One region of the Lactobacillus sp. W8093 genome, then DNA from elsewhere that is predicted to be linked to it. Evidence: predicted binding sites of a transcription regulator. Region 1 holds the regulator's gene; each other region holds the start of a gene.
What was found. The regulator HrcA, encoded in region 1, represses chaperone genes, less so after heat shock. The targets are predictions, from matches to a motif close to TTAGCACTCNNNNNNNNNGAGTGCTAA.

Region 1 (10,512 bases):
TCTTTATGATAAGAGAATGGCTGCTTCTAAGGAATCTAAGCACCAGATCAAACGTCCACCTGTAGTTACGATTATGGGTCACGTTGATCACGGTAAGACTACTTTACTTGATCGTTTGCGTCATACGCACGTCTCTGCACATGAAGCAGGTGGTATCACTCAAAAAATTGGTGCTTATCAAGTAAGAGTTGATAACCAACCTATTACATTTTTAGATACTCCAGGACATGCTGCATTCTCGAACATGCGTGAACGTGGTGCTGAAATAACTGATATTGTGGTATTGGTTGTTGCAGCTGATGACGGTGTAATGCCACAAACTATTGAAGCAATTGATCACGCTAAAAGTGCCAAGGTGCCAATTATTGTTGCAATCAACAAGATGGATGTTCCTGGGGCTAATCCAGAGCACGTCACTGAACAGTTGATGAAATACAATTTAATTCCTGAAAGTTATGGTGGAGACACTATTTTTGTCAATATTTCTGCTAAAACAGGTGAAAATGTTGATGAATTGCTGCAAATGATCTTATTGCAAGCCGACGTTATGGAATTGCAAGCCGATCCTAAACAAAAAGCAATCGGAACAGTTATTGAAGCACGACTTTCTCGTGGCCGGGGGCCTGTTGCCGACCTTCTGGTTCAACAAGGAACTCTAAAAGTAGGTGATCCTATTGTTGTTGGTAATCGCTTTGGTCGTGTCAGAGTGATGACTAATGATCGCGGACGCCAAGTTGAAAAAGCTACTCCTTCAATGCCAGTAGAAATTACTGGTTTGAACGATGTGCCTGAATCAGCTGATAAAATTGTAGTCTTTGACGATGAAAAGACGGCAAGAAGTGTCGGTGAGCAAAGGGCACAACAGGCATTGCAACAATCCCGTGAAAATGTACAGCATGTTACCCTTGATAATTTGTTTGACACCATGAAGAAAGAAAACATGAAAGAAGTTGACGTTGTCTTAAAGGCTGACGTACAAGGTTCAGCTGAAGCATTGCAACAGTCACTTGAAAAGATCGAAGTTGAAGGTGTTCGTGTTAATATTATTCATGCCGGCGTTGGTGCGGTTAACGAATCAGATGTTACTTTAGCAGGTGCCTCAAATGCGTTCATCATCGGCTTTAACGTCAGACCTACAGCTACTGCCAAGTCACAAGCAGAAGCCGATGGCGTTGATATTCGTCTTTACAGTATAATTTATAAAGCTATTGATGATGTCAAGGCTGCCATGAAGGGTATGCTTGAGCCAACTTATGAAGATAAGGTTGTCGGTAATTTAACAGTACGCGAGACTTGGAAGGTTTCTAAAGTAGGAACAATTGCCGGTGCTTTTGTGGACTCAGGCTATGTTTCTAAAGATTCTACAGTTAACCTAATTCGTGATGGTGTAGTTATCTATACTGGTAAAGTGGCTTCTCTAAAACGGTTTAAAGATGATGCCAAAGTTGTCAAACAAGGTTTTGACTGTGGTCTAACCATCGAGAACTATAATGATATTAAAATTGGTGATGAATTAGAAGCGGTTGAAAAGCAGGAAGTTAAACCTGAGTAAGATTAACTAGGAGGAAAAACATGAAACACAGAATTGGTCGTGTTGAAGGAGAAATCCTCCGTGAATTAACGAAAATTTTGCGCAAAAATATTCGTGATCCACGAGTTAATGATGTTACAATCACAGCGGTTGAATGTACTAATGATCTGTCTTACGCTACCGTCTACTACAGCATTCTTACAGAAGATTCTAAAAAAGAAGAAGAAGCTGCTGCCGGATTGAATAAGGCTAAAGGAATGATGAGACACCTTTTAGGTCAAGTCCTAACTGTTTACAAAGTTCCGGAGCTGATTTTTAAAAGAGATAATTCGGTTAAATATGGTAGTAAAATTGATCAATTGATCGCTGAAGTAAAAAAGCAGGATGCAAATCGTAATAAGTAAGAAAAGCGCTGTTGGGCGCTTTTTTCATGGTTAAGGTAAACATAATGATAAACGGTATTTTAGTGATAGATAAAGATCAGGGCATGACGAGTGCAGATGTTGTCTATCATTTACGCAAGGTGTTGCACATTAAAAAAATTGGTCATGCTGGGACTCTTGATCCAGATGTCACAGGTGTATTGCCCATTGCAATTGGCCAGGCTACAAAATTAATTGAACTAATGCATCAACAAAATAAAAAATATGTTGGGCAAGGAATTTTAGGATTTTCTACTGATAGTTGTGACACTAGTGGGAAAATATTAAGCTCTCAGAAACTCACTCAAAAAATTGCGGCAACGGAAATTAAAAAAGCAATGCAGGAATTTATCGGAGAAATCGAGCAAGTGCCGCCAATCTACTCTGCGGTGAGAGTGAATGGGAAACATCTCTATGAATATGCCAGAGCCGGCATAAGTGTTGAGCGACCTAAGAGAAAAGTGCATATCACTAATTATGAACTTGAACGTGAACCATTTTTTGATGACGAAAAAGGACAAGAAACTTTTAGTTTTCAAATAGAATGTAGTAAGGGTACGTATGTAAGGTCATTAGTTAATGATCTGGGAACTAAGCTGGGTGTACCAGCAGTGATGAAGACTTTAAGACGTACAGCAAGTTCGGGTTTTGATTTGGAGCAGGCAGTTAAATTGTCTACAATAATTGAGCATCCTGAACACGTCACTGAATTTATTCAGCCATTAGATGCTTTTTTCAAGGACTATAGTCACTCTGATCTCGGTGAAACGGATTGGACTAAGGTCAAAAATGGCGCTGCTATTTCCTTGAAAACGAATGCAAAAAAGGTGGCATTACGGTACAATAATAGCGTTAAGGCAATTTATCAGAAAGATGGTACCATGTATCGCCCTTATTTAATGCTTTTACAAAATGAATAAGTGAATGAAGGTCTTATTATGGAAATAATCCATTTAACATATCCCATTAAGAAAAATATCTTCCCCCAGAAAATAGTTCTTGCTTTGGGTTTTTTCGACGGCGTTCATCGGGGACACCAAGAAATAATAGAAGCTGCTAAAAAAAAGGCACAAGCAAAACATTTACCTCTTGTTGTGATGACGTTTGATCGCCACCCCAAAGAAATTTATCAAAATAAAAACGTTACCTACATTGATACCTTGTCGGAAAAGGCATATAAAATGCAAAAGCTTAATGTCGATTATTTATTAGTAATGCACTTTAATAACGCATTTTGCCAGCTGACGCCACAAGAATTTGTGGACGAAATCATTGTTAAATTGCGCACTGATACTGTCGTTGCCGGCTTTGACTATACCTATGGGCCCAAAAATATAGCCAATATGAAAAACTTCCCTGAATTTGCTCAAGGCAGATTTGCTATAGTTGATGTCCCGAAACAGTCTTATGACGGAGAAAAAATTGGTTCAACAGAAATAAAAAAAGCGATCAGTGCTGGAGAAATGGAATTAGCAGCTAAATTGTTAGGTTTTCCTTATCTAATGTCTGGCTATATTGGACATGGGCTGCGCAATGGTCATAAATTAGGCTATCCAACGGCAAATTTAATTTGGAAGCCCAAAAAAGTAGTCCCTAAAGTAGGAGTTTATGCCACCAAAACTAAGATTAGAGGGAAATGGTATGACTCTATGACAAGTGTTGGTTATAATGTCACTATCAATGATGGTCAAAAACTATATATTGAATCAAATTTATTTGGTTTTGATCAAGAAGCTTATGATGAGGAAATGCTAATTAAATGGTATAAGTATACCCGTGGCGAAATTAAGTTTGATAGTTTGAAGGAATTAAAAGAGCAGATGAGTCAGGACGAGTCAGAAATTAAAAATTATTTTGCAAATCATAAGTAATTATATTATCAGACTTAAAAGATAACGGTTTTTAATAAAAAAGTTAGCACTCAGCTTGACATTCTGCTAAAAGCTAGTATCATAATAATTGTTAGCACCTGAGAAGATTGAGTGCTAAAAGTGAGGGCGATATTTATGTTGACCGAACGTCAAGAATTAATTTTAAAAACAATTATCAATGATTTCACGCAGACACATGATCCTGTTGGTTCAAAAACAGTCATGAATCAGTTGCCAATTAAAGTTTCGAGCGCAACAATTCGCAATGAAATGGCAGTTTTAGAAGAAAAGGGCTTAATCGAAAAAACCCATTTGTCAAGTGGTCGTGTTCCTTCTACTGAAGGGTACAGGTACTACCTTGATAAATTGGTAGAGCCCTTACAAATATCTTCTTCTGTTTATAAGAGAATCATTAATCAGCTAGATCAGCCATTTCATCAGGTAAATGACATTGTGCAGGAAGCTGCCAAAATTTTGTCTGATTTAACTAATTACACTGCTTTTGCGGAAGGACCTGAAAATAGTGATTTAACTATTTCTGGGTTTAGGATAGTCCCGCTTTTTAGTAGACAAATAATGGCCATTCTAGCAACTAGTGACGGTGATGTTCATAATCAAGTCTATACATTACCATATAATGTTCATGGTGATGAGATTGAACGTGCCGTTCGAATGATTAACGATGAATTGGCAGGTAAAACTTTAAGCGAAGTGACACCTGAATTTCTGGAACAAACTTTAGGTAAAAAACTTAAAGTTAGTCATGTTGCCGAATTAATTGAATTGGTAAAAGATGTTATTAGTGATGCTGCTAGTGAGCAAATGTACGTTGATGGTCAGATTAATTTGCTCAATAATATTTCTTTAAGCGATGTTTCTAATTTACGTTCATTATATGAGTTGATTGAGCACAATGATTTGATTTCAAGTATTTTGAATAGTGAAACAAGTTTAAAAAGTGATAGGTACCCAGTAAAAGTAAGTTTAGGCTCTGAACTTTCAAATGACTTGTTAAAAGATTACAGTCTGCTTACAGCTGAGTACAGTGTCGGCTCACATGGCAAAGGCATAATAGCTTTACTTGGACCTGATAACATGCCATATTCACAAGTAATAGGACTCCTTGAATACTTTAGAAACGAGTTAGCAAAAAAGTTGCTTGAATATTATGGTAGATTTAAATAAAGGAGGTTAGCCTTGAGTAAGGAAGAAAAAACCAAAAAAGACGTAGATGAAAATCAACGTCATTCTGAAAAAACCCAGTCACCAAAAACAGATTCAAAATCTGAGGCTAACAAGAAAACGAAGCCTGAAACTTCAGAAACAAAAATTAAAGAAAAATTGACTAAGTTACAGGCGGAAAAAGATGATCTTGAAGATAAGTTCTTGCGCAGTCAAGCAGAAATGCAAAATATGCAAAACCGTTATAATAACGAGAGAGCGCAGCTTATTAAATATGAATCACAGTCTTTAGCCAAAGATGTTCTGCCAGCAATGGACAATTTAGAAAGAGCTTTAGCTACCAAAGTTGATGACGAAGCATCAAAGCAACTTAAAAAGGGTGTACAAATGACCCTTGATTCACTGGTTAAAGCGATGAAAGATCACGGAATTAGTGAAATTACAGCTGAAGGTGTAAAATTTGATCCTAATTTACACCAAGCTGTTCAAACAGTTGCGGCTGAAAATGACGATCAAAAAGATCATGTTGTGCGAGTTTTGCAAAAAGGTTATTTATACAAAGATCGTACTTTAAGACCAGCAATGGTTGTTGTAGCACAATAATTGAAAGGAAGCATATCAATGTCAAAAGTTATCGGAATTGACCTCGGAACTACCAACTCAGCGGTTGCTGTTCTTGAGGGTAAGGAACCAAAAATTATTACTAACCCAGAAGGAAATCGGACAACTCCTTCAGTAGTAGCTTTCAAGGATGGAGAAATTCAAGTCGGTGAAGTTGCTAAGAGACAAGCAATTACCAATCCTAATACTATTTCTTCAATTAAGCGCCACATGGGTGAAGCTGATTATAAGGTAAAGATTGGAGATAAAGCGTACACTCCGCAAGAAATTTCAGCAATGATCTTGCAGTATATCAAGAAATTCTCCGAGGATTATTTAGGTGAAAAAGTAACAGAAGCCGTTATTACAGTTCCTGCATACTTTAATGACGCCCAACGTCAAGCTACTAAGGATGCTGGTAAAATTGCTGGCCTTGATGTTAAGAGAATCATTAACGAACCTACTGCATCTTCCCTTGCTTATGGTCTTGACAAAGATGCTGAAGACGAAAAAGTTTTAGTTTACGACCTTGGTGGTGGTACTTTTGATGTTTCCGTTTTGCAATTAGGTGACGGTGTATTCCAAGTTCTTTCAACTAATGGTGATACTCACCTTGGTGGTGACGACTTCGATAACAAGATTATTGATTGGTTGATTAAGAACTTTAAAGATGAAAACGGTGTTGACCTTTCTAAAGATAAAATGGCTTTACAAAGGTTAAAGGATGCTGCTGAAAAGGCTAAGAAAGATCTTTCTGGTGTATCTTCAACTCATATTTCATTACCATTCATTTCTGCTGGCGAATCTGGTCCATTACACCTAGAAGCTGACTTAACTAGGGCAAAATTTGATGAATTAACTTCTGACTTAGTTGATAAGACTAAGATTCCGTTTGACAATGCGTTAAAAGATGCTGAATTAACAGTTAATGATATTGACAAGGTTATTTTAAACGGTGGTTCTACTCGTATTCCTGCTGTGCAAGAAGCTGTTAAGAAGTGGGCTGGTAAAGAACCTGATCACTCAATTAACCCAGACGAAGCTGTTGCTTTAGGTGCTGCTATTCAAGGTGGCGTCATTTCTGGTGACGTTAAGGACGTTGTTTTACTTGATGTAACTCCTCTTTCACTTGGTATTGAAACTATGGGTGGTGTATTTACCAAGTTAATTGAGAAGAACACGACAATCCCAACCTCCAAGAGTCAAATCTTCTCTACTGCTGCTGATAATCAACCAGCTGTTGACGTGCACGTATTGCAGGGTGAGCGTCCAATGGCTGCTGATGACAAGACTTTAGGTCGTTTCGAATTAACTGATATTCCAGCAGCTCCTCGTGGTGTGCCACAAATTCAAGTTACTTTTGATATTGACAAGAACGGTATCGTTAATGTTTCTGCTAAGGATATGGGAACCGGTAAAGAACAAAAGATTACCATCAAGAGTTCATCCGGTTTATCTGATGAAGAAATTAAGAAGATGCAAAAAGAAGCTGAAGAACATGCTGAAGAGGATAAGAAGAAGAAAGAAGAAGTTGACTTACGTAACGAAGTTGACCAATTAATCTTCTCCACTGAAAAGACTCTCAAAGATGTTAAAGGTAAAGTATCTGATGACGACACCAAGAAAGTACAAGACGCAGTTGATGCTTTGAAGAAGGCACAAAAAGACAACAATTTGGATGAAATGAAGTCTAAGAAGGATGAATTATCCAAAGTTGCTCAAGACCTAGCAGTCAAATTGTACCAAGCTAATGGTGGGGCTCAAGGTGCACAAGGTCAAGCCGGACCACAAAATCCTGGTTCACAAGATGGCAATTCAGGTAGCGGTTCCGCAGGCGAAGGCGAGTTTCATAAGGTAGACCCAGATAAGTAAAGGGTTTATAATTGAATAAATTAGAAAAGAACTGCCAAGAAAAGTAGTTCTTTTCTTTTGTAAAGTTAAGGAGCTTATAGATGGCACAAGAAGATTACTATAGCGTGCTTGGTGTTGATCGTAATGCCAGTGATAAAGAAATTACCTCTGCTTATCGTAAACTTGCCAAAAAATATCACCCCGATTTAAATCACGAACCGGGTGCGGAAGAAAAATATAAAGAGGTTAATGAAGCCTACGAAGTCTTACACGATAAACAAAAGAAAGCCCAATATGATCAATTTGGTTCTGCAGGAGTCAATGGTCAAGGCGGCTTTGGTGGTGCGGGCCAAGGATATGGTGATTTTGGCGGCTTCGGCGACTTTGGTGATATTTTTAATGATTTCTTCGGTGGTGCAACAGGATCTAACCAGCGTCGTGCTAATCCAACAGCACCAACACGTGGTGAAGATTTAGACTATACTCTGACAATTGATTTCATGGATGCTATTACCGGCAAAAAGACGCAGGTTTCTTACACTCGCAGTGAAACTTGCCCAACTTGCAAAGGGAATGGGGCAGAAAAAGGCACACACCCAATAACTTGCGATAAGTGTAATGGTAGTGGCTATATGACTGTTACGCAGAAGTCGATGCTAGGTGTAATTCGGCGTCAAACTGTATGTGATAAGTGTCATGGTCGAGGTGTAATTATTGAACATCCTTGTCAAACCTGTCATGGTAATGGTGTAATTGATGGTAAAAATACCATTGAAGTTAATATTCCCGCTGGAATTGATAACGGTCAGCAGTTACGTTATGATGGCCAAGGCGAAGCTGGTAAAAATGGTGGTCCTTATGGCGATCTTTATATCAGCTACCGCATTAAACCTTCAAAAGAATTCGAACGTAAAGGAACGACAATTTATACTACAGTGCCAATTTCATTTGCCCAGGCAACATTAGGTGATGAAATAAATGTCAAAACTGTCCATGGGAATAAAAAGTTAAAAATTCCTGCTGGTACTCAGCCAAATAAAGAATTTACTTTGCATGGCGAAGGTGTTCCTTATTTGCGCGGTAGTGGTAATGGCGATCAAATTACTACTGTTCAGGTACAAATACCAAAATCAATTAACGAAAAACAAAAGCAGGCTTTAGTTGAATTTGTTAAAGCTGGAGGAGGCTCAATTACCCCTCAGGAAAAAGGCTTTTTTGAAAGATTAAAAGAAAAATTACAGTAATAAGAAAGCAGTACTAAAATTTTTAGTACTGCTTTTTATTTTTCAAATATATAATTGAATTTAATATTTTACGCGCTATAATGTAATAAATATTTAATAATATGTTAATATTGTAGGCAATAACAATAAAATTAAGCAACTTAATAAAAACGAATATTTTAAATTCAATTCTAATAGTATCTTTAATCGTAATCTATGGTTGTGGAACTGCATTCAGCTCATACGTTATTAAGTTCGCTTATAATAGCCTGAGTAAAAGTCATTTCTTTCAATTTTTATACTTTATTTTGGTTAGTCTAATTACGGGATTAGTTGCCTTTATAATTAATTCTGTGGCTACGTGGCTTTATAGTAGACAGCTGCAACAATATATTGGCTTGATTAGAGATAATCTCGTTAAGCATTATTACCACAGTAAATCTGTTTCTACAGCAGCAATGGTAAATAATTTAAATAATAATTTGCAGCTATTAACAGATCAATATGCTAATCAAGTTTTGCGTATACTTAGTTCCCTTTTTGTAATGATTACTTCGACAATTGCTTTAGTCATGTTTCATTGGTCGATAGCTGTTTTAGTAGTTACTTTGGTCATTATCACTTTATTAGTGCCCAAACTAACGCATAAAGCTCTAACGAAAGCAACCAAAAAAATTTCTGAACAAAATAAAAAATATTTAAATACCATTTTTCAGTGGTTTAACGGTCTGGCAGAATTAAGAAGGTACCTGGCATTTGATGCCTTTAGTCATTATTTGACAAAAAAGGGGACAGATTTGGAGCAATCTTATGTTGACAGGCAAAAAGTCATGGGACTGGCTCAATTTATTAATGGGTGCGCAAATTCTTTTTCTCAAGTAGCAGTGACATTTCTAGCAACAATTTTATTTTTCGCTAAAATTGTTTCTTTCGGTACTATTATTGCTGCAGGAACTTTTGCATCTAGTATCTTTAATTCAGCTTTGACTATCACTACCGCATTAACAAGAATGCAGTCAACTAAGAATATCAATCAACAACTAAATGAACTGCAAAGAGAAATTCCAAGCACATATTCAAATGAAGCAAATTTTTCTGTAATAAAAACTAGAAGTTTAAAGTATAAATATCAAAATAATAGAGAAATTTCCTATCCTGACATGACTATCAAGAAGGGCGAGAAGATTCTATTGCAGGGTAGAAGTGGTTCTGGTAAATCAACTTTATTCAAACTGCTTTTGGCAGAATTAAAGCCTACCAGTGGACAAATATATTTTTGTGATAAAAAGGGTAATAAGGTTAAAGTTGACCGCAGTCAGATAAGTTATCTAGCACAAGACAATTTCTTATTTCCAGTATCGATCAAAGAGAATATTACCATGTTCAATAGTAAATTGAATAAGGTTGTTGAAAAATATGTAAAATCAGTTCAACTCGAGTCGGATGTAGCTGGTTTTCAAGCTGGTCTGGAAACAATAGTTGATGTTGACAAAGACAACCTTTCGGGAGGCCAAAGACAAAAGATTGTATTAGCGCGTAATGAGATTCAAAACAAGCCTATAATCTTGGCCGATGAATCCACTAGTGCCATTGATGAAAATGCAACAAACAAAATAATTAGTAATCTTTTGAATAGTAACCAAACTATTATAGTTATTGCTCATAATCTTACTAAAGATACTAAAAAATTGTTTGATAGAGTGATAAATATTGACCCTAATCGAGGTGAGGGTAATTATGACCTTTAAAGGATTGTATGCTACTAATAAAACTAGAATGATAGTCATTTTGCTATTAGAATTTACTACTTCCGGCTTAGTTATTGGTACAAG
Region 2 (10,512 bases), on a different contig from region 1:
TTGATACAATTAGAAATCTAACTCTTGATGCGGTTCAAAAAGCTCATCATGGTCATTTAGGAATGCCTTTAGGAGCAGCTCCCTTAGGCTATACTTTATGGCGGTATTTTCTTAAGATTAATCCGGCAAACACAGAGTGGTTTGATCGTGACCGCTTTGTCTTGAGCGCTGGTCACGGATCAATGCTTTTATATTCACTACTGCATTTAGCAGGCTTCCCGCTTTCTATAGCAGATATTAAGCAGTTTCGTCAATTACACAGCCTGACCCCAGGCCATCCTGAATATGGCAAAACAGCAGGAGTCGATGCCAGCACTGGTCCACTAGGACAAGGATTTGCTATGGGAGTGGGAATGGCGATTGCGGAAGCTCATCTGGCGGACAGATTTAACAGACCTAATTTCCCTGTTATTAATCACTATACGTATGTAATTTCAGGCGATGGTGATTTTGAAGAAGGCGTTTGCCAAGAGGCAGCATCTCTTGCCGGTAATTTAGGTTTAAATAAACTAATAGTCTTATGGGATGCTAATAAAGTAACATCGGACGCCGATTTAACAGCTTCGAATACCGAAAATGAATTACAAAAATTTGCTGCTATGGGCTGGAATACACTGGAAGTTGCTGACGGCAATAATTGCCGTGAAATTTATAATGCTCTTAGCACAGCTAAGCGCTGTTCAGACAAACCAACTTTGATCAAGGTTAATACAATCATTGGTTATGGTTCGACCCTTCAAGGTACTAATGCTATCCATAGCGATCCTGTTTCAGAGCAAGAAGCAGAACATATGAAAGAGCAATTTGGCTTTACTGATAAAGAAGATTTTTATGTGCCCGAAGAAATAAAACAGTGGTTTTCCGCTGTTAAAGAAAGAGGAGCTAAAGCCGAACAAAATTGGCTTAGTTTAAAACAAAATTATTTAGAGCAGTTTCCGCAACTGGGTCAACAATTAGAACAAATTATGACTAATGAGCTTGCCCTACCTGATTTTACTAATATTAAAATCACAGGAGAATTAGCTACGAGAGCTGCTTCTGGTAAAGTTCTTAATGACATTTATCAGCAATACCCTATTCTAGTAGGTGGAAGTGGTGATTTAGGCACATCAAATAAAACCACAATTAACAATAAGTTTTTTATGTCTAAGCATCGTTATCAAGGTCCAAACATTTACTTTGGCATTAGGGAATTTTCTATGGCTGCAATTGCTAACGGAATAACACTGCATGGTGGGTTACGGGGCTATACTGGAACATTCTTAGTCTTTTCAGATTATATGAGAAGTGCTATCAGGCAAGCAGCAATTATGAATACACCTACAATTTTTGTTTTTACACATGATAGCCTTTATGTAGGGCAAGATGGACCTACTCATCAACCAGTTGAACAATTAATGTCGCTAAGAGCCATGCCTAATATTACAGTTTTTCGACCTGCAGATAATAATGAGGTTAAAACTGCTTGGCAATTAGCCCTAAAGTCTACCACAACCCCAACTGCAATTATTTTAAACCGTCAGCCGGTACCACAACTTGCTGGAAGTGACAGTATTAAAGCTGAAAAAGGTGCCTATATTATTTCCGAAGCTGCTAATAACAATCCTACTGGGATTATCATTGCAACAGGTTCAGAAGTAAGTTTAGCAATTGCCGCCCAAACTATTTTGGCAGATCAAGGGGTTTATGTGAGAGTTATTTCAATGCCATCATGGGAATTATTTAGCGAGCAAACTCCAGAATATCAAACTAAGATTTTGCCCGTTAATATTAAAAATAGGATGTCTATTGAATTGGGAGCTACATTGGGCTGGCAACAATATGTTGGTCTGAACGGCGTTCGCATGGGTTACGATCATTTCGGTGAATCAGCTCCAGCTTCTGACATTATTAAGATGATTGATTTCACTCCCCAACACGCAGCGCAATTGTACTTAAATTCTTTTCCAAAATAGATTAGGATTTAGAAATAATTTAAAGTAATAACAACTAAATACGCGTTTTTAACACCAGTTTAAAAACACGTATTTTTATTTATATTTTTGCCCTGTAAAAAACTACATTGGCGGCTTGCGGTAATTACGCTTACTCATTGCTTCTCTCTTGCCTTCTGCTTTGCGGCTCAATTTTTTGGCGGTTTTGGCATCAAGATAACTCTGCGTAGATTGACTTTCTTCCTGCAGCTGAAGAAATTGGTCATAAGACTTGCGCTCTAGCGTACCATTTTTGACGGCAGCTTTAACTGCACAACCCGGTTCGTCAATGTGCTTACAATTACGAAAATGACAATTTTGGGCCAATTGTACAATCTCAGGGAAGACCTGCGCCAAATCACTAGCGCCCACACCAACACTTTTTATCCCCGGGGTATCAATCAAAACAAAGTCACCCTGTTCAATCAAAATTAGCCGCGAACTAGATGTGGTATGACGTCCCTTATCTGTTTTGCCACTAATATGACTAGTTGCCATTACCTCTTTTTGAGCAACAGCATTTACTAGGGTTGATTTGCCCACTCCAGAATTGCCATAAAAAGAAACTGTTTGTCCTGGTAAAATACTGGCTCTCAATCCTTCGATTCCCTCTGTTGTCACACTCGAAGTAGCAAAGACAGCAATATCAAACTCATCTGCAAGTTGTGCAGCTATCTCTGCGCTTTCCGGGTTGAGATCTGATTTTGTTAAAACTAGGGAAGTTTGATACTCATCATCTTTTTGAAAAGCATACAAATAACGCTTAATACGGCTACTTTTAAAATTCTTATTCATGGAAATACAAATAAATAATTGGTCTATATTGCTGGCAGCATCTTTTTCCTGAACATGATACCCTTCACCCGTTAACCTGCCTAATGTACTGTATCGTGGCAAACGCTGATTAATTAAGTCAAAATCAGCTTGGGGTTCTAAGGCTACCCAGTCGCCTACTAAAAATTGTTCGGTTCTATTTTTAGGAATAGCATTTATTTCAGCGCCGTTTAAATGCATAACTTTATACATCCCTGCGGAATTCAGCGATATACGTCCTAAAGTTACATTATCATCAACTTGTTCATGTTGTTTATACGTGGTTAATCCTAATTCCATAGTTATCTCCTAATAGCAATGGTTAAAATTATTAATCAACTTTTTATCATTTTCTCACTATTCAACCTAACTCGCAATTAGGTTTTTAACAGAAAAAAACGAGACCTCAGCCTCGTTTTTTGTTCCCGAATTTCCAACTTATTCTAATGTTTGGACCCAGCCATCTGGCCCTTTCTTATTACCATATTGAATATCAACTAGTTCATTATAAAGCTTAGTAGTAATCGGACCCGTTTCTGTTTCACTGTAAATAACGTGCTTTTTACCTTTATAAGTAATTGAGCCCACAGGAGAAATTACCGCAGCTGTCCCCATCGCACCAGCTTCTTTCATGTTAAAGGCTTCTTCTAAAGTAATTTGCCGTTCAACCGGGTCTAGTCCTTGCCACTTAGCGACTTCCAAAAGTGAGCGCTTAGTAATCGAAACCAAAATTGATTTTGACTTCGGTGTGACAAATTGACCTTCTTGGGTAATACCATAAAAATTGGCACCACCAAATTCATCAACATATTTATGTTCACGTGGATCAAGGTACAAGCAATCGGCATAACCATTTTGATGCGCATCAACAGCTGGAAGCAGGCTGCTGGCGTAGTTACCTGATGTCTTTGCTCGACCCGTACCGGCATAAGCGGCACGATCATAATCACTAACAATGTAATCTGCAGGGTTCAATCCTTTAATATATGCACCAACGGGAACCGCAAAAATGCGGAAAGTATATTCATCGGCTTTTTCAACGCCCAAAACTTTAGAAGTTCCCACCATAAGTGGTCTTACATACAGAGTTGCGCCGCTATCATAAGGCGGCACAAATTCTTTATTTGCTAAAACCACTTGTTTCACTGCGTCAACAAACCTATCTTCTGGAAATGGCGGCATGGCTAAACGCTTTGCTGAAAGAGCAAAACGATGGGCATTTTCATCAGGTCTGAAAAGATTAATCTTACCGTCTTTTCGCCGATACGCTTTTAATCCTTCAAAAATTTCTTGACCATAGTGCAGTATTTCCGCACCCTCAGAAAAAGTCATGGTTGAATCTTCAGTCAGTTTACCTTCCTGCCATTCACCATTTTGATACTTAGCCTCATAACGATAAGGCAGATCACGATATTTAAATCCCAGATTCTTCCAATCCAGGTCTTCTAATCGTTGTTTCATTTGAATTGTCCCCTATATACAAAAAACACAAAGCTGAAAATCTTTCAGCTTTTTAATATTAATTTAATTGCTAACTAATTTAAACCAAATTTTCACTGCTGTCAATAGCTTTACCCGTTCTTTTTTTATATTACCATTATTCTATTTTTATATTGATTAACTGCTGTTTCACGTGAAATAATATCAACCAAAAAAAAGGGTCATCCCTTTACGAGATGATCCCTTTTTAAAATTAGTCTTGTTTTACTTTAGCTTTAGTTTCAGTTTTTGGTTCTGGTTTTTCGGCAATATCCAAAATAGCAGCATCATTTAAGTAAACATGCTTGTTATCAGCTGTAAACTTAACTTCTTTAGTGTCAGGCTCCTTCATTAATAATTTAGCAATCGGTGTCTCCAAGTCTTGCTCAACTACTCTGCGTAAAGGTCTTGCACCAAATTTCTTATCATAACCTTTTTCAGCCAGATAAGCTTTAGCCTCATCAGATACTTCAACTTTCACATTCTTTTTAGCTAAAACATGTGCCATCTTCTTTAAGTAAATATCAATGATCTTATTCATATCATCTTTAGTTAATGAATTAAACGGCACGATCGCATCAAGCCTATTCAAAAATTCAGGTCTGAAGTATGCTTCCAGAGCTTTAATCAGCTTATCATGATCAACTTTGCCGTCTTTTAATAATTGGTCAGAATAACCAGCATTAGAAGTCATGATTAAAATTGTATCCTTAAAGGAAACAGTCCTACCTTGAGCATCAGTCAAACGACCATCGTCCATAATCTGAAGCAAGGCATTAAATACTTGTGGATTGGCTTTTTCAATTTCATCGAACAAAATTAAGCTGTATGGTTGGTGACGAACTTTTTCAGTCAATTGACCGCCCTCACCATAGCCAACGTAACCTGGGGCAGAGCCAATCAGTTTATTAACAGCCATCTGATCTTGATATTCAGACATATCAAGTCTAATAAGATGATTTTCACCACCAAATAGTTGGATGGCCAATTGTTTAGCTAATTCTGTCTTACCTACACCGGTAGGACCAGTTAATAAGAATGTGCCAGTAGGACGATCATTGTCTTTGAAAACTTGTTTACGGGCAATTGCATCAGTAATGACATCAACCGCATTATCCTGATCAATAACCACTTTCTTTAATTTCTGAGCCAAATCAAGGTTCTTTTGTCCTTCACTTGCGTGCAGTTCACTCATTGGAATTTTGGTCTTGGCTTCAATCAAAGCATAGATATCCTCATCGGTGACATGCGGCGTTGCTTTCTCATCTACATGATTAGCTTTGTCGCGTAAGTCTTCAATCTGCTTCTTCAGCTCGCTTGCTCTACTGTAATCTTCTTTTTTGGCAGCAGCTTCTTTTTCACTTTCCAGCTTTTTAATCCGCTTCTTTAAAGTTGCTTCATCATCAGGAATAGTGTCGAGACCCTTTTTGGCACCTGCTTCATCCATTAAATCAATGGCTTTATCAGGTAAATAACGTCCCTGAATGTAGCGCTGTGATAATTCAACCGCCAGCTTTAAAGCACTGTCATTGTATTTTACATGATGGAAAGCTTCATACTTATCTTTTAAACCCTCCAAAATTTTGACAGTCACTGCAGCAGATGGCTCAGGAACTTGCACTGGTTGGAATCTACGTGCCAGTGCCGCATCATTTTCAATTCTCCGGTATTCACTCGTGGTCGTTGCGCCTATTAAGTTCAAATCACCACTAGCTAAAGCCGGCTTCAAAATATTAGCGGCATCACCGTTATTGTTTTCAGAATCCGTAGAACCTGCCCCAACTATATTGTGCAATTCATCAATGAATAAGATAATATTGGGGTTCTTCTTAGCTTCATCAATTACTTTTTTAAGACGTTCCTCAAAACTACCACGGAGACTAGATCCGGCAACCATATCATTAATGTTGATTGCAATAATATGCTTATCCTTCATTTTATCTGGCACATCGCCTGCAGCAATTTTTTGTGCCAAGCCTTCAACTATAGCAGTTTTACCAACACCAGCCGGTCCCACTAAGACCGGGTTGTTCTTTTTACGCCGACTCAAAATTTCAATTACTTCCTGAATCTGTTCGTCACGACCAATAACAGGATCGTATTTATTCTTTTTAGCCTGTTCAACTAGGTCAACGCCAATTGGTTTTTGACCTTGCTTTTGTCCGCCTTGTGCATTTTGTTGAAAATCCTGGGGAGAAATGTTCATGCTACTAGAATAGTGAATAGGAATAGCCCCGCCGTTATCATTAGTATTGTTAAAGAAAGAATTGTTTAATTCATTAAATAAATCGTCAAAATCGTTATCAAAATATGCCATATGTAAACACCCCTTTGATAGGTTATAAATTTGTAATTAGCACTCGGTAAGTTCGACTGCTAACTGCTTACATATTATATTATAGCAGGTTATCCACAGAAAGCAACTTTTTTACTCGTTTTTTCCACAATTATTGCTTATTTTTCCACAGCAACCAAAAAAGCCTGATATAGCAGCACTTAATTTGTACTATCAGGCTCTGGTTAAGATTATTTTTGATATAATTTAAATTGTTTTCTTAGATATTTACCGGTTAAACTAGCAGATTTTTGTGAGATATCCACAGGAGTACCGCTTGCTACAATTTTTCCTCCTTGAAGTCCACCTCTTGGTCCCATATCAATCATATAATCACTGTTAGCCATAATATCTAAATCGTGGGTAATAGTGATAATCGTTCCTTTTTGATCAAGTAATTTCTGAAATACTTTTAACAGCGTTCTGACATCCTGTGGATGTAACCCAACTGTAGGCTCATCAAAAACAAACAGAGTGCCCTTTTGTCTTTGATGAATATGACTAGTTAATTTCAAGCGCTGCGCCTCTCCACCCGATAAAGCTGGAGTTGATTCTCCTAAATGAAGATAGCCCAAGCCCATGTCATGCAAGGTACGAATAGTTTTGTTAATTTTAGGTTCTTCTTCAAAAAGTCCTTCTTTTAATGCATCATCAACTGAATAATCCAATACATCCGCAATATTTAGATTATGCCATTTTACTTTTAAAACTTCTTTGTTAAAACGATGCCCTCCACATACTGAACAAGTTTCAACCATATCTGGCAAATATTGTATATCAAGTGAAATCACTCCCGTACCATTACATGCCGGACATGCACCTTCTTTATTATTGTAGGAAAAATGAGCAGCAGTATATCTTAATTTTTTTGCTAATGGTTGTTTAGCAAACAGTCTGCGCAAATTATCCATAATGTCAGTATAAGTTGCAACAGTTGATCGTTGATTTTTGCCCACAGGTGAAGAATCAACACTAACAATATTTTTAATACCAGGATTTACTAAATTTTTTACCCATTCTGGTCCATGATTATTTTGTGCCTTAAGGGCAGGGATAAGAGAATCAAGTATCAAAGTTGTTTTACCAGCACCAGAAAAACCGGTTACTGACGTTAAGCGGTTAATAGGAATCTGAGCATGAATATTTTGTAAATTAAATCGATCCGTTACAGTAAATTCTACTTTACCCTGATCAAAAATATGATCTGCATCCGCTCTTTGACGAACAAGTAGGGCTGCTTTTCCTGTTAAATATGGACCAATTAGTGATTTATCATTATGCTTTATATCTTGAGGTATTCCCTGGGTAATAATTTCTCCACCTTGACTTCCAGACCCTGGACCAATTTCAATTACCCAGTCAGCTGCATTGATAATGGCAGTTTCATGGTCAACCACAACCAGAGAATTTCCTTGATTAACCAATTCATGAAAAACTTCAATTAGTCCCGCCACATTGTCAGGATGTAGTCCCACCGATGGTTCATCTAAAACATACAACACACCTGTTGTTTCTGTGCGCAAAGTTCGCCCCAGCTGGATTCTTTGAAGCTCACCTGTGGACAAACTGCTGGCTTGACGATCTAAACTCAAGTAGTCCAGTCCTAATTTTAATAGCGGCCTCACTTGGTGCATTAACTCGTCAATTAAATTTTTAGCTAGATCATACATATTTTGCGGCAGCGCTGCTAAAATTTCTTTCATATAATGACCTAATTGACCCAGAGTCAATTGTTCAGCTGCTACAATATTTTTACCGGCAACCAGTTGTTGCCACCTGTTAGGATCAATACGATAGCCATGACAACGTGGACAAGTGCTAAATTTATAAAAAGAGTTTATTCTTTGCAATCCTCGCTCCGACTTGGTGGTTTTGCGTGAGTTTGCTACAGCATTATAAGCATTTTCGTATAGTGCATCTAAGTGATAGACCCTACCCGTTGAAGTCGGCAGGTCAATCGGTACCTTGCGCTCTTTTCCATGCAGCACAATTTCTTTTTCTTGGGCGTTCAATTTTTTATACGGTATATCTGTGCGCACTCCCAATTCCCGCGCAATCCGCCACATCCAATTACGACCTGGTATTTGCCAAGTAGCAACTGCCCCTTTTTCAAGAGACAAATTTTCATCAGCAATAATTTTACTGTCGTCAATTTGCTCAACAGTTCCCAGTCCCTGACACTTTTGACAGGCACCATCCGAATTAAAGGCGAAATCCTCTGCACTATAAGCATAAAATTGCACGCCACATGTTGGGCAAGTCAGCCGGCCCATTGCATCTCCGGTTAAATCCATTGCCTCAGCAATTTTAATAGTCGGTGGAACCCTGTGGCCGTTGGGACAAACCGGTGAACCTAAACGCGAAAAAATTAGACGTAAAATATTAAAGACTTCGGTGACAGTACCTACCGTTGAACGTACACCTGGAATGGCCGGGCGTTGGCGCAAAGCCAAAGCCGAGGGAATGTGTTTTACTTCATCAACTTGTGCACGTCCAACTTGACTGATACGTCTCTTAGTGTATGCTGCTAAAGAATCAAGGTAGCGTCTTGCTCCTTCAGAATACAAAATGCCCATCGCTAAGCTTGATTTACCAGAACCACTTAAGCCCGATATAGCTACAAATTTATGTAAGGGAATATCAACGTTAATATTTTTCAGATTATTAACTCTGCCACCAATTACTTCAATATGTGTGGGCTGTTTGTGATACTTCATCAATGATTTTCCTTTCTTTTATTTGGTTTTAAAGGTCTTTCTGGTTTCTTTAATAGATACTGGCGAATAGCCTGAATAACTTGTTTGTTTTGAGGCAGATCTGAGTGATCTGCTTTTTCACCAGTTACTGTTATGGCTGTATAATTCTTAACTTGATTTTGAAAAATGAATTTTCCTGCTGCCACACTCGTTTCAGGGACAATGCCGTCTGATTCATAATTTTTTCCTCCTGAAAGAGAATAGACTTTCAAATACGTAGGCAATTTAGACCGGTTTTTAATAAAATCTGCCAGCATTTGGGTACGGTTATTAATATTACTTTCGTTAAAATTATACGGCGTACCAAGCGTCATTAATTTTTTTATTTTGATATCGCCGGAATATTCAGCATAATAGTGTTCCAGCCAATATGTCCAAATTAATCCGCCATTAGAATGGCCAAATGCCTTGAAATTGTTAAATTTATAATTTTGCGCTAGTGACTTAAATGCTGCATTTAACCATTTCGCCTGCTTCTTAATATTAGTATAACCATCCCTATTATTGTCAAATCCGATAATAATTAATGGCTCCAAGTCATTTTTACCAATAGCACCGCTATATGTCAATTTTGCTTCACGTGAAACTGTAATTTTGATTACGCTGTGTCTTTTAAAAGTGGTTTTATTCAGCTCATCAATTAACTGGTTAAAGCGCTCAGTTGTAGCACTGGAACCCGGTACCATGATTACTGGCGAAAGAAGGGATTTACTACGTTCTGCTCTTGCATTATTATCTTTTCTCATCCAAAAGAAACTGGGAATAGACAACACAGTTAACATAATTACTACCAATACCAGCCATTTATAATTGGTCTTTTTGTTCATTTTGCCTACCCTTTCTTTTGGTTATTTATCCTTGTTACCATTTTTTCATTAAAAATAACCACAGGTAACAATAAAACTATATCCAGCAAAAATAATAGTATTGTAAAAATTAGCGCTGCCCAATTGCCGTTTGTACCGAAAAATGAAACTAATAATCCTGGAGTTCCCTTTAAAATCTGGTAAACGCATACTGGAATAACATGTAAGCTAATTGCTGCTGCAGCTAGCGTCATGTTAATAAGCGGAATCACTATGCTAGGAATCAGGAACACAGGATTTAAAATCAGTGGTAAACCAATATTAAAGCCTAAAGTAGAACCAAAAGTTGC
Region 3 (10,512 bases), on a different contig from region 1:
AACTACCAAGATAGCACCAGTATAGCTTTTTAGGTAATTTTCGAGCCAATCTAATGTGTCTAAATCAAGGTAATTGGTCGGCTCGTCCAATAACAATAACGGTGGTTTACGCAAAAGCAGCTTCACAAATGCCAGTCTGGTTTTTTCTCCTCCAGAAAGGCTGCCAATCTTTTTTGACCAAGTTGCTTCTGGGAAGTTGAACCCGTTTAAAATACTTTTAATATCAGCTTGATAGGTATATCCGCCTTGTTGTTCAAAGTCGAATTGCAACTGGTCGTATTGTTTTAACAATTCTGCATTTTGGGGACTTGCAGCCATTTTCTTTTGTAAATCTGCTATTTTTTGGCTCATATTAATTAAAGGGGCAAATACACTGAGCATTTCTTCCCAAATAGTTTTACTTTCGCCTAAAGCATTTTCCTGAGCAATATAACCCACAGCGATATTTTTTTTGATAGTGAATTCACCATGCGTGGCTTCTTCTTCACCGGTCATAATCTTAAGTAATGTTGTCTTACCAACACCATTAGGTCCAATAAGACCTATTCTTGCATTCGCGTCAATTGAAAAATTGACATTTTTAAATAACGTATTGGCACCAAATTGTTTTTCTAAATCGTGTCCTTGTGCAATTATCATAATTTTTCACCTAGAAACTATTTTAGCATATTGACTAGATTTCTTGTGTGAGAGTTTTGAAGGTTAGTATAAAAAGAATTACTGTTTGTGTTTAGTTGACACAAAGCTAAGAAAGAATTGTCATTATGCAAATTTATTATTATTGAGAGCATTGCTGAAAATAACATGGTATAGATTTTTGCTCAAAATAGGTTATTTTTAGCTAAAAAGCGTTAGATTGTGAAAAAAACATTTGCAAATGGCATAAATTTATAGGTAGAATAATAGTAATTGCTGAATAATTCACAAAAACGAAATATATACTATACTTAATCAATTGGAGGCTTTTAAATGGAAAAGATCAAGATACCCACAGCAACGGCTAAAAGACTGCCTTTATACTACCGCTATTTAATTATTTTGAATGAAGCTGGTAAAGAAAAAGTGTCATCGACTGAATTGTCAGAAGCAGTTCAAGTTGACAGTGCTTCAATTAGACGTGACTTTTCCTACTTCGGTGCTTTAGGCAAACGAGGTTATGGCTATGATGTTAAGAGCTTGCTTTCTTTTTTCAAGAAGATTTTAAATCAAGATACTTTGACTAATGTCGCTTTAGTTGGAGTTGGTAATTTGGGGCATGCCTTACTGAATTACAATTTTAAACGTACTAATAATATCCGTATCTCTTGCGCATTTGACATTGATCAAAGGATCACGGGGAAAATACTGAGTGGCGTTCCGGTTTATGAAATGGGGGAGTTAAAAAAACAACTTAGTGATCAACAAATCTCTATTGCCATCTTAACTGTACCTTCTGCCACTGCGCAAAAGACGGCTGATGACATGGTTGAAGCTGGTATTAGGGGGATTATGAATTTTACTCCTATTCGTTTATCTGCTCCCTCCGGCATTAGAATTCAAAACGTTGACTTAGCCACTGAATTGCAAACTCTTATTTATTTTCTTGATTCTGATAAAAACAATAAATAATAGTAATCATACCAAAAAGTTATTAAACAAACGAATTAGCACTTTAAACAAAAAAGTGCTAATTTTTTCTTGCATTTTTTGGGAAAAGGGGTTATTATCATAGATGTAAGTTAGCACTTGATGAGCAAGAGTGCTAATGGCACATTAAATTAACAAAAATTAATTGTAGGAGGGACAAACGTGTTACAACCAATTGGTGATCGCGTGATCGTAAAAGTTAAAGAAGAAGAAGAAAAAACTGTAGGCGGAATCGTCCTAGCTTCTAATGCTAAACAAAAGCCAACCGAAGGTGAAGTTGTTGCTGTCGGTGAAGGTAATTATGCTGAAAATGGCAGTAAAATACCTATGACTGTTAAGGAAGGCGACGTTGTTTTATACGATAAGTATTCCGGTACAGATGTTAAATACGATGGTGAAAAATATTTAGTCCTTCATGAAAAAGATATTTTAGCAATTGTTAAGTAATTAAGGAGCGCATAAAAATATGGCAAAAGATATTAAATTTTCAGAAAAAGCAAGACGTTCCCTATTAAAGGGCGTTGATAAATTAGCTGACACTGTTAAGGCAACTATTGGTCCTAAGGGTAGAAACGTTGTTTTAGAGCAATCATACGGCAACCCTGACATTACAAACGATGGTGTAACTATTGCCAAAGCAATTGAGTTAAAAGACCACTATGAGAACATGGGTGCTAAGTTAGTTGCTGAAGCAGCACAAAAAACTAATGATATTGCCGGTGACGGTACTACTACTGCTGTTGTTTTGACTCAAGCAATTATTCGCGAAGGCATGAAGAATGTTACCGCTGGTGCTAACCCTGTAGGTGTTCGTCGTGGTATTGAAAAAGCTACTAAGGCTGTAGTTAACGAATTACACAAGATTAGTCACACTGTTTCTTCAAAAGACCAAATTGCCCAAGTTGCTTCTGTATCTTCAGCTTCCAAAGAAGTTGGTGATTTAATCGCTGATGCAATGGAAAAGGTTGGTAATGATGGTGTCATTACTATTGAAGATTCACGTGGTATTGAAACTGAATTGTCAGTAGTTGAAGGTATGCAATTTGACCGTGGCTACCTGTCTCAATATATGGTAACTGACAACGACAAGATGGAAGCTGATCTTGACAATCCATATATTTTAATTACTGATAAAAAGATTTCCAACATCCAAGACATTTTGCCATTGTTACAAGAAATTGTGCAACAAGGTAAATCATTACTGATTATTGCTGACGATGTTTCAGGCGAAGCTTTACCAACATTAGTTTTGAACAAGATTCGTGGTACATTTAACGTTGTTGCTGTTAAGGCTCCTGGCTTTGGTGACCGTCGTAAAGAACAACTGCAAGATATTGCCGCTTTAACTGGTGGTACAGTAATTACTGATGATTTAGGACTTGAATTAAAAGATACTAAGATTGATCAATTAGGTCAAGCTCGTCGCATTACTGTTACTAAGGATTCAACAACCATTGTTGATGGTTCTGGCTCTGATGAAGCTATTAAAGATCGTGAAGATTCTATCAGAAAGCAAATTGAAGAAACTACTTCAGACTTTGACAAGAAGAAACTGCAAGAACGTTTAGCTAAATTAACCGGTGGTGTAGCTGTTATCCATGTTGGTGCTGCTACTGAAACTGAATTAAAAGAACGCAGATACCGTATTGAAGATGCTTTGAACTCAACCCGTGCTGCTGTTGACGAAGGTTACGTTGCAGGTGGTGGTACTGCATTAGTAGATGTTAAAGATGCAGTTAAAGACCTTAAAGGTGATAATGCCGATGAACAAACTGGTATCAACATTGTTTTAGAGGCATTGACTGCTCCAGTTCGTCAAATCGCTGACAATGCCGGTGAAGACGGCTCAGTTATCTTGAACGAGCTTGAAGGTCAAGATAATGAAGTTGGTTATAACGCAGCTAATGGCAAATGGGAAAACATGGTTGAAGCCGGAATTATTGACCCAACCAAGGTAACTCGTACTGCTTTACAAAATGCTGCTTCAATTGCTGCTTTGCTTCTGACTACTGAAGCAGTTGTTGCCGAAATACCAGAAGATAAACCTGCTGCTGATCCAAGTGCAGGCGCAGGTGCTGGCAATCCAGGTGTAATGTAATCTAGTTTTTATTAGTTATTTAATAAATCCTACTAGCAACCCTGTGGGGCTTGCTAATAGGATTTTTATTTTTTAAAATTAGTTTTAAATTAGTTTTAAAAATTTAATTATTAATCAGGATTTTTCACTAGAAAGGAAAATTAGTGGAATATTTAAGTTTATTAGGTGTTGTAGTAATAGTGGTCGGCTTTGCTTTTGGCCTTGATACAATCGCTGTTGTCGTAATTTCCGCTTTAGTTACTGCATTAGTTTCAGGAATAGATTTTACTTCTTTTTTAGCTATCTTAGGTAAAGGTTTTATGGATAACAGAATGGTTTCACTGTTCTTTTTAACATTACCTACAATTGGCATTTTAGAAAGACATGGTTTAAAGCAGGCAGCAGTTAACCTCATTCAAAAAATGAAGAAATTAACTCCTGGACGTATCTTTGATATTTACATGGCAATACGTGAAATTGCTGGTGCTTTTGGTATTTCGCTGCAGGGTCACGTGCAGTTCATAGCACCCTTGATAAATCCTATGGCGCAAGCTGCCGGAAAAGTTAACGGTGAACTAACACCGCTTGAAATGGATAAAATCAAGGGAAGGGCTGCTGCTACTGAGAATTTTGGTAATTTCTTTGCCCAAAATCTCTTTGTGGCCTCATCTAGTGTTTTACTTATTTCAAGTACGATGAAATCACTAGGACACCCAGTTAGTCCATCAGGAATAGTTTTATACACATTTCCAGTAGCAATTATCAGCTATATTCTATGTTTGTTTTACAATCACGCTTTTGACAAAAAGTTAATGAAACATAAAGAAAAATAGGAGAAAAGATGGATACTTTAATTAATAATATTTTATTAGCCTTCTATATTTTAATCGGCCTCTTCTTTTTAGCTGCTGCTATTGAATCTTGGCGTGATGAAACTAATCCTGTTCGTTGGGGTACAGGAGCATTCTGGTTCTTATTTGCCGTACTGTTTTGTGCCGGGCAATGGCTGCCAAATGCTGTCAACGGCGGTCTCATTCTGGTAATTGCTTTATTGTCCTTGTTTAAGCAAGTGCGTGTTGGTCATATAAAAAGTTTAGATGAAAAAGTGGCTACCAAAACTATTAAGCGTATTGGTAATTGGATTTTCTTACCTAGTATTTTATTAGCCGTATTGGCTTTAGTAATTGCTCAATTTACTAACTTAGGTGGGCAAGTGGGAATTGGCGTTGCTGCAATTGTTTCTTTAATTGTTGCCCAATTTCTAACCAAATCGAATGGCAAAGTTGTTTATGAAGATACACAAAGAATGGTTCGTTCGGTTGGATCTGCAGGAATTTTGCCGCAATTGCTTGCTACTTTGGGAGTTGTATTCACAGCTTCCGGCGTGGGACAAGTAACTGCTAAAGCCATTTCCGGTCTTTTCCCAATTGGAAATCACTTATTAGGAGTGACCTTGTACTGTGTTGCTATGGCATTATTTACGGCAATTATGGGCAATGCATTTGCCGCCTTTGCTGTTATTACTGCTGGTATCGGTATTCCTTTTGTGGTGGCTCAAGGCGGTTCGCCTGTAATTGTTGCCGCTTTGGGGATGACATCAGGTTATTGTGGTACTTTGTTGACTCCTATGGCAGCTAACTTTAACACTTTGCCAGTTGCGCTGATGGAAATGAAAGATCAGTTGGGTGTAATTAAGCAACAATTTCCAATTGCAATTAGTATGCTGATTATTCAAATTATTCTAATGTATGTTCTGGCATTTTAAATAGTGAGGAGAAAAAATAATGAAGATTTTAGTCACTGGATTTGATCCGTTTGGTGAAGACGAAATTAACCCTGCAATAGAGGCAGTAAAAAGATTAGATGATGAAATTGCGGGTGCCCAAATAGTTAAATTGGAAATTCCTACTGTTTTTGGCGAATGTGCTGATGTGGTCCACGAAGCAATTCTTAAGGAAAAACCCGACTATGTTTTAAATATCGGTCAAGCTGGAGGTCGTTTTGCGTTGACCCCTGAGCGTGTAGCTATCAATTTTGATGATGGTCGTATTGCTGATAATAAGGGTTACCAACCAATTGCTACGCCAATTCACGAAGACGGACAAAACGCTTATTTCACCCAACTTCCAGTTAAAGCAATGGCCCGGGCAATTCGAAACGCAGGCTTACCAAGTTCTGTTTCTACTACCGCTGGTACTTTTGTCTGCAACCATATTATGTACCAAGTTCAATATATGATTGATAAGGAATTTACTGATCTTAAAGCTGGCTTTATGCATATTCCTTATTTGCCGGAACAGGTTGTAGCTAAACCGGAAACTCCTTCTCTAAGTTTGGCAGATGATGTTAAGGGGATCACAGCTGCTATCGGTGCAATTGTAAAAATGGATGGCAAAAAAGATTTGCAAAGTATTGAAGGTCATATTGCTTAAAGGCACTTTTAAGTGATTACAAAAATAAAAATCTAACAAAAGAGATCGTTTTAACTACGGTCTTTTTTCTTTTAACGTTTAGTTTAGCGTATAATAATAACAGTAAACCAGAAAAGAAGAGGAATAATTGTGAAAGCAAATTTAACGCCAATGATGGAGCAATATCATGAAATCAAAAAGCAGTATCCCGATGCTTTTCTTTTTTATCGTGTCGGAGATTTTTATGAATTATTCGAAGATGATGCGGTAAAGGGCGCACAAATTCTGGAGTTGACTTTAACTCACCGTTCAAATAAAGCTGAAAATCCTGTTCCCATGGCTGGGGTGCCTCACGTGGCAGTTCAATCTTATGTCGACACGTTGGTTGAGAAGGGATACAAAGTTGCTTTATGTGAGCAGCTTGAAGACCCGAAAAAAGCAAAAGGCATGGTTAAACGTGGCATCATTCAATTAGTTACTCCGGGAACCTTGATGAATGACAAGCCTAGTGAAGCTAAGGAGTCCAATTATTTAACTTCAGTTGTTTCCACCAAGAGCTGTTTTGGTCTTGCATATAGCGATTTATCAACTGGTGAAATTTACGCCACGCATTTAAAGAGTTTTGCTGCCGTGTCTAACGAACTGCTTTCACTACGTACGCGGGAAGTGGTTTTTAATGGTCATTTGAATGAACGCGACAGCGACTTCCTGCATAAAGCCAATATTACAGTGTCAGAGCCAGTCGAATTAACTGGGAAACATGCAGAAATTTCTTTTGCTGAACAAAACTTAACTAATTCTGCTGAAAAATCTGCTGTTAAACAATTAGTGGGTTACTTATTGCAAACACAGCGGCGCAGTCTGGCTCACCTTCAAGCTGCTCAAAGCTATGAAGTTAGTCAGTACTTGCAAATGTCTCATACTGTGCGGGATAACTTGGAGTTAACAGCTTCTGCTAAAACAGGCAAGAAAATGGGTTCACTGTTTTGGGTGCTTGATAAAACGCATACGGCTATGGGTGGACGCCTGCTCAAGCAGTGGCTGGCAAGGCCGTTATTATCGGTTGCCAAGTTAGGTCAACGGCAAGAGATGGTGCAAGCTTTACTTGATGAATACTTTACTCGTGAAAATATTGTTGATGCGTTAAAAGGTGTATATGACTTAGAGCGTTTAACAGGTAGAATTGCTTTCGGCAGTGTTAATGCCAGAGAATTATTACAACTAGCACATTCTCTTGCTGCAGTTCCTCCAATATTAGCAGCAATGCAAAAAGCAGATAATAAAAACCTGCAAAATTTTGCTCAAGAAATTGATCCCCTAAGAGGAGTTGCCAAATTAATTACGTCCACTATTGTTGATCAACCACCCGTTTTAACCACTGAAGGCGGGCTGATAAAAAGTGGTGTTGATAGTCAATTAGACCGTTATCGGGATGCAATGAATAACGGCAAAAAATGGCTGACAGAAATGGAGCAGGAAGAAAGAGCGAAAACGGGTATTGATAACCTTAAAGTAGGTTATAACAAGGTTTTTGGCTACTATATTCAAGTAACCAATTCAAATAAGAATAAAGTGCCCCTTGACCGGTACCAGCGTAAGCAAACTTTAACTAATGCAGAACGATATATTACCCCAGAACTTAAAGAACATGAAAATCTTATTTTGGAAGCACAAACTAAGTCAACAGATTTGGAATATGAATTGTTTGTGAAATTGCGTGACGAGGTTAAAAAATATATTCCTGCTTTACAAAAATTGGGTGGGCAGATTGCTGCACTTGATGTTTTTTGTTCTTTTGCACAAGTGGCTGAAGAAAATAATTATTGCAGACCAGGATTTCATACTGATAACCAGGATGTGAAAGTGGTCGCAGGCCGTCACCCGGTTGTTGAACAAGTAATGAAGGATGGATCATATATTCCAAACGATGTCAAACTGACGGAAGACACTGACATTTTTCTAATTACTGGACCTAACATGTCGGGTAAGAGTACATATATGCGGCAAATGGCACTTATTGCCGTTATGGCGCAAATTGGGTCTTTTGTGCCCGCCGATAGTGCAGATTTGCCTATTTTTGATCAAATATTTACCCGTATAGGTGCAGCTGATGATTTGATCTCAGGTCAAAGCACGTTTATGGTCGAAATGACTGAAGCAAATGATGCCTTACAGCACGCTACTAAGCGTAGTCTGGTTTTATTTGATGAAATTGGACGTGGAACTGCAACTTATGATGGCATGGCTCTAGCTGGTGCAATTGTCCAGTATCTCCATGATGAAGTTGGTGCTAAAGTACTATTTGCCACTCACTTCCATGAATTAACCGCGATGGAGCATACCTTATCACATCTAAAGAATATCCATGTAGGTGCAACTGAAGAAAATGGCAAATTGATTTTCTTGCATAAAATTCTACCTGGACCAGCTGATCAAAGTTATGGTATTCATGTAGCCCAACTAGCTGGTTTACCTAAAAAAGTGTTGCGCAAGGCAACTAAATTGCTTAAGAGACTTGAAGCACAAGGCAGTAGTTTAGGTCCTGCTTCTACTCAGTTAGATTTATTCAGTAATGAGCCTGAAGAATCGTCGGCAAGCGAATCTGAATTAGAAGCTGAAAATGAATTAACTGCTAAAGAGAAGGATATTCTAGATGAAATTTCCAATCTTTATCTAGCAGACCAAACGCCACTGCAAGTGATGCAATTAGTTGAAAATTGGCAAGAAGATTTAAAGGATGAAAACTAGTCATGGCACAAATACATGAGCTATCAGTTAATCTGGCCAATCAGATTGCTGCTGGAGAAGTAATCGAAAGGCCAGCAAGCGTAGTCAAAGAATTGGTCGAAAATGCAATTGATGCGGGCAGTGATAGAATCAGAATAGATTTTATTGATGCCGGTTTAAAACAGATCGTAGTTCAAGATAACGGATCTGGTATTCCCAGTGATCAAATTGACCTAGCTTTTACTAGGCACGCGACCAGTAAGATTAAAAATGAACACGATTTATTTAACGTCAGTACCTTGGGATTTCGGGGAGAAGCTTTGGCGTCAATTGCTGCTGTCAGCCATGTTGAAATTTTAACCAACGCAACCGGCAAAGTTGGCACGCGTGCCCAATTTTCAGCGGGGATTAAAAAAGGGCAAGAGGAAGCCGCAGCAGTACAGGGTACACAAATAACAGTCAAAGATTTATTCTATAACACGCCTGCACGGTTAAAATATTTACGTAGTCCGCGCACTGAAATTATGAAAATTGTTGATATAGTAAACCGCATAGCTTTAGGTTATCCAGATATTGCCTTTACCTTGATGAATGAAGGAAAGTTGTTACTTAGAACCGCTGGTAACAATAATTTACGCCAGACGGTTTCCAGCGTTTATGGCCGCAAAGTTGCCGAAGAAATGCTGGAATTTAAAAGCAGTGATAATGATTTTGAAGTTAGTGGATTAATTTCCAAGCCTGAATTGACTAGAGCAACCCGTAATTTTATATCTATTTTGTTAAATGGGCGTTATATTAAAAATTTTAGATTATCTAGTGCAGTGATGGATGGCTATGGCAATAAACTTTCTGATAAACATTATCCCTTTGCCGTTGTGAGAATTAAGACGGATCCGCTTTTAGTAGATGTGAATGTTCACCCGACAAAACGAGAAGTCCGTCTTTCCAAAGAAACTGAATTAAGTCGTTTAATCAATAATGCAATCAGTACAGCGCTTTTAATTAACGAAAATGAAGCTGATGCTGTCAATAATTTGACCGCCTCTAAAACAGAGACTTTGGTTGATCAACTCAAATTTAATTTAAATAAGAATGTAGTAGAAACTAAGAGAACCCCTGAAGTCGATGAGATTCGGGAAAATGAGCCGGATAAGATTAAGAACATCAAGCACGCGCGCTATGTAGATCTAAACATTCCACGAGATGATGATCGTTACTTAATTACTTCTACTTGGACTGACAATGTTAAAAAGCAGTGTCAATTAACACCTTTTAGTAGTAATAATTCGACTGCCGCCGTTATTTCAGCTGGCGATGAACTTTTAGCAAGTACATTGCCGGAATTAACCTTTGTTGGTCAGACAGCTACATATATTATTGCGGCAAATGCTGGTGATTTGTACTTAGTTGATCAAGTGACAGCGAGAAGATTACTCGCTTTTAAAAAAATCATGCGTGATCTGGCCAGCCCCCAAATTAATCAACAGGGATTATTAACTCCCTTAATTTTAGAATTTGGGAATCTGGATTATTTACAAATAAAAAACAAGATGGCAGATATTCAAAAAATTGGTATCTACTTGGAAGAATTTGGGCAAGATACCTTTATTTTACGGTCTTATCCTACTTGGCTTGGTCGAGATGTTGAACAGTCTGTGCGCCGCATTTTAG

Region 2: the regulator HrcA is predicted to act here: its motif matches at 6,619-6,645, upstream of H3T47_RS01755 (ATP-dependent Clp protease ATP-binding subunit).
Region 3: the regulator HrcA is predicted to act here: its motif matches at 1,719-1,745, upstream of groES (co-chaperone GroES).

The regions. Positions count from the first base shown of each region.
Region 1 covers NZ_JACFRL010000008.1:15,649-26,160, reverse strand. Annotated here, with positions in the region: gene infB (translation initiation factor IF-2) at 1-1,552, shown strand, start outside; gene H3T47_RS06580 (ribosome-binding factor A) at 1,573-1,935, shown strand; gene truB (tRNA pseudouridine(55) synthase TruB) at 1,980-2,873, shown strand; gene ribF (riboflavin biosynthesis protein RibF) at 2,892-3,824, shown strand; gene hrcA (heat-inducible transcriptional repressor HrcA) at 3,960-5,009, shown strand; gene grpE (nucleotide exchange factor GrpE) at 5,022-5,609, shown strand; gene dnaK (molecular chaperone DnaK) at 5,628-7,478, shown strand; gene dnaJ (molecular chaperone DnaJ) at 7,559-8,701, shown strand; gene H3T47_RS09420 (ATP-binding cassette domain-containing protein) at 8,821-10,428, shown strand; gene H3T47_RS09270 (ABC transporter transmembrane domain-containing protein) at 10,418-10,512, shown strand, end outside.
Region 2 covers NZ_JACFRL010000002.1:93,399-103,910, forward strand. Annotated here, with positions in the region: gene tkt (transketolase) at 1-1,955, shown strand, start outside; gene rsgA (ribosome small subunit-dependent GTPase A) at 2,058-3,086, opposite strand; gene H3T47_RS01750 (branched-chain amino acid aminotransferase) at 3,225-4,247, opposite strand; gene H3T47_RS01755 (ATP-dependent Clp protease ATP-binding subunit) at 4,480-6,582, opposite strand; gene H3T47_RS01760 (AAA family ATPase) at 6,792-9,317, opposite strand; gene H3T47_RS01765 (alpha/beta hydrolase) at 9,317-10,183, opposite strand; gene H3T47_RS01770 (PTS sugar transporter subunit IIC) at 10,189-10,512, opposite strand, start outside.
Region 3 covers NZ_JACFRL010000005.1:123,502-134,013, forward strand. Annotated here, with positions in the region: gene H3T47_RS04925 (ABC-F family ATP-binding cassette domain-containing protein) at 1-639, opposite strand, end outside; gene H3T47_RS04930 (redox-sensing transcriptional repressor Rex) at 970-1,608, shown strand; gene groES (co-chaperone GroES) at 1,789-2,073, shown strand; gene groL (chaperonin GroEL) at 2,093-3,724, shown strand; gene H3T47_RS04945 (DUF969 domain-containing protein) at 3,868-4,536, shown strand; gene H3T47_RS04950 (DUF979 domain-containing protein) at 4,545-5,468, shown strand; gene pcp (pyroglutamyl-peptidase I) at 5,488-6,135, shown strand; gene mutS (DNA mismatch repair protein MutS) at 6,286-8,862, shown strand; gene mutL (DNA mismatch repair endonuclease MutL) at 8,865-10,512, shown strand, end outside.